Regions from separate parts of the Devosia sp. P1_H9 genome, predicted to be linked through region 2. Evidence: predicted binding sites of a transcription regulator. Region 2 holds the regulator's gene; the other holds the start of a gene.
The links. Region 2 encodes HrcA, which represses chaperone genes, less so after heat shock. Its sites were predicted from a motif close to GTTAGCACTCNCNNNNNGNGAGTGCTAAC; they were not measured.
Positions count from the first base shown of each region.

Region 1: AC1DYL_RS18260 (co-chaperone GroES) is a predicted target of HrcA. The motif match lies at 1,061-1,089, and genes of this name have one in related genera.

Region 1 covers NZ_JBFUCQ010000010.1:67,619-70,016, reverse strand. Annotated here, with positions in the region: gene groL (chaperonin GroEL) at 1-681, opposite strand, end outside; gene AC1DYL_RS18260 (co-chaperone GroES) at 738-1,025, opposite strand; gene AC1DYL_RS18255 (glycosyltransferase) at 1,299-2,398, shown strand, end outside.
Region 2 covers NZ_JBFUCQ010000012.1:54,294-56,691, reverse strand. Annotated here, with positions in the region: gene grpE (nucleotide exchange factor GrpE) at 1-417, opposite strand, end outside; gene hrcA (heat-inducible transcriptional repressor HrcA) at 510-1,604, opposite strand; gene rph (ribonuclease PH) at 1,710-2,398, shown strand, end outside.

The DNA of each region.
Region 1 (2,398 bases), on a different contig from region 2:
GAGCTTCTTCTCGTGCAGCAGGATCACCGGATCCTCGAGCACCGCAACCATCTTCTCGGCATTGGTGACGAAGTACGGCGAGAGGTACCCGCGGTCGAACTGCATGCCCTCGACGACGTCGAGTTCAGTCTCGGCGGTCTTGGCTTCCTCGACGGTGATGACACCTTCGTTGCCGACCTTCTGCATCGCATTGGCAATCATCTCGCCGATGGCGGTTTCGCCGTTGGCGGAGATGGTGCCGACCTGCGCGACTTCGGCGTTCGAAGAAATGGTCTTCTTGGCCTTGCCGAGGTTGTCGACGACTTCCAGCACGGCCAGATCGATGCCGCGCTTGAGGTCCATCGGGTTCATGCCGGCAGCGACGAGCTTGACGCCCTCGTTGACGATGGCCTGGGCCAGCACAGTCGCGGTGGTGGTGCCGTCACCGGCAATGTCGTTGGTCTTCGAGGCAACAGCGCGCACCATCTGGGCGCCCATGTTCTCGAACTTGTCCTCGAGCTCGATTTCCTTGGCGACGGTGACGCCGTCCTTGGTGATGCGCGGGGCGCCGAACGACTTGTCGATCACGACGTTACGGCCCTTCGGACCGAGCGTGACCTTCACTGCATTGGCGAGGATGTTGACGCCGCGGACCATCTTGTCGCGGGCATCGGTGGAGAACTTTACGTCTTTCGCAGCCATTGGAGGCGCTCCTTACGAGTTGAAAAGGGAGTGGTCGAAACCGGCGAAGCGCCTGGTTACGAGATCACGCCCATGATGTCGGATTCCTTCATGATCAGAAGGTCCTTGCCGTCGAGCTTCACCTCGGTGCCGCTCCACTTGCCGAACAGGATTCGGTCGCCGGCCTTGACGTCCAGCGCCACGACCTTGCCGCTCTCGTCACGGGCGCCGGGGCCGACGGCCTCGACGATACCCTCGGAGGGCTTTTCCTTGGCGGTATCGGGGATGATGATGCCGCCAGCCGATTTCTCTTCGCTGTCGACGCGCCGGACGACCACGCGGTCGTGCAGGGGACGGAAAGCCATTTTTGCTCCTATCAGCCTCTAATGATTTCGCACCTGTTAGCACTCGTGATCGAGGAGTGCTAACGGCTGGGTGGGGATATAGGAGGGGCCCCGAAACGAGTCAAGGACGAGCGCAGCCATACGCTGGCGATGTGGCGACTATGCGACGAGCGCATGAAACAGGAGGCTTGCCGATGCGTTTGGGTGCGGACAGAAACCGTAAACCCGACCGATGGTAAGTTGCAAAGCGCCCGGCTTGGCGGTACCTGAGGCTGAAATTACCCCGGAGCAGACGTGACCGTCGTCCAATTCGATAGCCATACCCGCAAATCCCCGGAAGCCTGGGTCGCCCCACAACTGGCCGTCATCGTGCCCAGCTACAACGAGCGCGAGAACATCGCGCTGCTGTACGAGAAGGTCACTGCGGCGCTCGGCTCCATACCGTTCGAGTTCATCGTCGTCGACGACAACTCGCCCGACGGCACCCATGACCTGGTACGAGACATGGCGCGTCGGCACCCCAACGTGCGCGGCATCCATCGGCTCGGGCGGCGCGGCCTGAGCTCGGCCGTCATCGAGGGCATCCTCGCAAGTGCTGCGCCGTATTTCGCCGTCATCGACGCCGACCTCCAGCACGACGAGCGCATCCTGCCGCAGATGCTGGAGAAGGCCATCGCCGGCGACCACATCGTCGTCGGAACCCGGTATGACGGCCAGGGCAGCGTCGGTGAGGGACTTTCCAAGACTCGCGAGGCCGGCAGCCGCTTCGCCACCAAGCTCTCGAACGTCTTGACCGGCGAAACGCTCAGCGACCCGATGAGCGGCTTCTTCCTGATGCGCCGCGAGGTGTTTGACGAGGTGGCCCCTGCGCTCAGCGACGACGGATTCAAGATTCTGCTCGATATCATCGTCTCGGCGGGCCGGTTCCACGCTCTCCATGGCAAGCAGCTCAGGATAGGCGAGGTGCCCTATACCTTCCGCCCGCGCCATGCCGGCGAGAGCAAGATGAGCCCGATCATCGTCGTCCAGTTCCTGGGCCTGATCGTTTCCAAGCTCACCCGCGGCCTGTTGCCCACCAGCTTCCTGCTCTTCGGCCTCGTCGGCGGCTTCGGCGTCATCGTCCACATGGGGACGCTCTGGCTGACACACGAGCGGCTGGGTTTCAATTTCGTCTGGGCGCAGACGGCCGCGACCATCCTCGCCATGACCTTCAACTTCGTGCTCAACAACGAGCTGACCTACGCCAGCAAGAAGCTGCGCGGCTGGCGCTATCTCACCGGCATGCTGACCTTCTACGCCGTCTGTTCCATCGGCGCCCTGGCCAACGTCTCCGTCGCCAGCTGGATCTATGCCTATGACGGCTCGTTCTACCTCGCGGGCCTGCTCGGCGTGCT
Region 2 (2,398 bases):
CTCGATCGGCTTGACGCCGTGCTTGGCGAGCAGCCGCTGCATCTCGCGCTCGGTCATCTCGATGCCTTCGATCAGCGAGCGGACCGTCGGGTCGGCGCTGTCACGGGCTTCGGCCGGCAGCACCATCAGGGCGCGGGAAAGCGAATCGGTCGCCGTCAGCATGTCGCGGGCAAAGCCGGCGATGGCATAGGACCGCGTGTCGCCGATCTCGCGCTCGGTGCGCTTCCTGAGGTTTTCCATCTCGGCGATGGTGCGCAGCAGCTTGTCGCGCAGGTCGCCGTTCTCCGCCTTGAGGGCGTCGATCGGATCGGGCGTCGCTGCCGTCTCGGCGGTCTTGTCTTCTGGCGTCGTGCCCTGGGCTTCGGTCGCGGTGGAAGCGGCCTTGTCGTCCTCGGGCTTGCTCGTATCGTCGTTCATTGGGACCTTGGATTTTGTCGCTGATCGCGTTTGCCCCGCATATCGGCCAATGAGCGATAAGATTCAAGCCTTGGAAAGGTTCCGGTGCGGTGTCAGCCCTTCCGGGCCATCATGGCGGAGACGACATTGGCGGTATAATCCACCACCGGCACGATGCGCGCATAATTCAGCCGCGTCGGCCCGATGACGCCGAGCACGCCCACCACTTTCTGGTTGGCATCCTTGTACGGGCTGAGGATCACCGACGAGCCGGAGAGCGAGAACAGCTTGTTCTCCGAGCCGATGAAGATCTTCACCCCCTGCGCCGTCTCGGTATCCCCCAACAGTTCGATCAGCCCGTCGCGGCTCTCGAGCTCGTCGAACAGCTGCCGTACCCGGCTCAGCTCCTCCGACGCCATGGTGTCGTTGATCAGGTTGGCCCGGCCGCGCACGATCACCGTCGGTGGCGAAGCGCTGCCCGAGCCCGAGAGCGTCGCGAGCCCGGCATCCACCAGCTTGTGCGTCAGCTCGTCGAGCTCATGAACGGTGGCTTCGCGCTGCGTCTGCAGGGCCTTGCGGGTCTCGTTCAGCGTCTTGCCCACCGCGAAATGCGCCAGGTAGTTCGAGGCCTGCGTCAGGGCGCTCGCCGTCAGCCCGGGCGGCAGCGGCAGCACGCGGTTTTCCACCGAGCCGTCCTCGCCCACCAGCACCACCATGGCGCGTTCGGCATCGAGTCGGATGAACTCGATATGCTTCAGCACCAGGTCGGATTTCTGCGCGATCACCACGCCGGCGCCATGGCTCAGCCCGCTTAGCAGCTGGCTCGCCTCGGTGAGCAGGTCCTCGACCTGCCCGTGAACCGCCGGCCCCTGGAACTGCTTGGCGATCGCCGCCTTCTCGTCTTCGTTGACCGCGCCGACTTCCAGCATCGCATCGACGAAGAACCGCAATCCCTGCTGCGTCGGCAGCCGGCCGGCCGAGGTGTGCGGTGAGGCGATCAGCCCCAAATCCTCGAGATCGGCCATCACGTTGCGCACGGAAGCCGGGCTCAACCCGACGCTCAGCATCCGCGCCAGGTCGCGCGACGCCACCGGCGTGCCGGTGTCGAGATAGCGCTCCACCAACTTGCGGAAGATGTCCTGGCTGCGGGCGTTGAGCACTGCGAGCACGTCTTCGGGAGCTTTTGCGCGATCTGCCATGTTCACCATTTAGGCGGAAAGGCCTGTGTCGCCAAGCGACCGCTGCTTGTTCGGGGGGACGGTCAGGGTTAAGAGGCGGTTAACAGCATTTCCAAGAACGAGTGATTTGACCATATGCGCCCTTCCGGACGCCAGCCAGACCAGATGCGGGCCGTAACGCTCGAACGCAATGTCGCTCCCAAGGCCGAAGGCAGCTGCCTCGTCAGCTTCGGTTCGACCAAGGTGTTCGTCACCGCCAGCGTCGAGACCACGCTCCCCTCCTGGCGCCGCAGTTCCGGCATGGGCTGGGTCACCGCCGAGTACGGCATGCTGCCGCGTGCCACCGGCTCGCGCACCAAGCGCGAGGCTGCTCAGGGCAAGCAGAGCGGACGTACGCAGGAAATTCAGCGGCTGATCGGCCGCAGCCTCCGCGCCGTGGTCGACATGCAGGCGCTGGGCGAGAACCAGATCACCCTCGATTGCGACGTGCTGGAGGCCGATGGCGGCACCCGCACCGCCTCGATCACCGGCGCCTACATCGCGCTGGCCGATGCCATCAAGTGGCTCGAGGCTCGCGGCCTCACCAAGGGTCCCGTGCTGCGCGATTCGGTCGCCGCCATCTCCTGCGGCATCTATCGCGGCGCCCCGGTGCTCGACCTTGATTATCTCGAGGATGTGGAGGCGCACACCGACGCCAATTTCGTCATGACGGGGACCGGCAAGTTCGTCGAGATCCAGGGCACTGCCGAGCAGGTGCCGTTCAGCCGCGATGAGCTCAACAGCCTGATGGCGCTGGCCGAGCAGGGCATTGGCGAACTCACCGC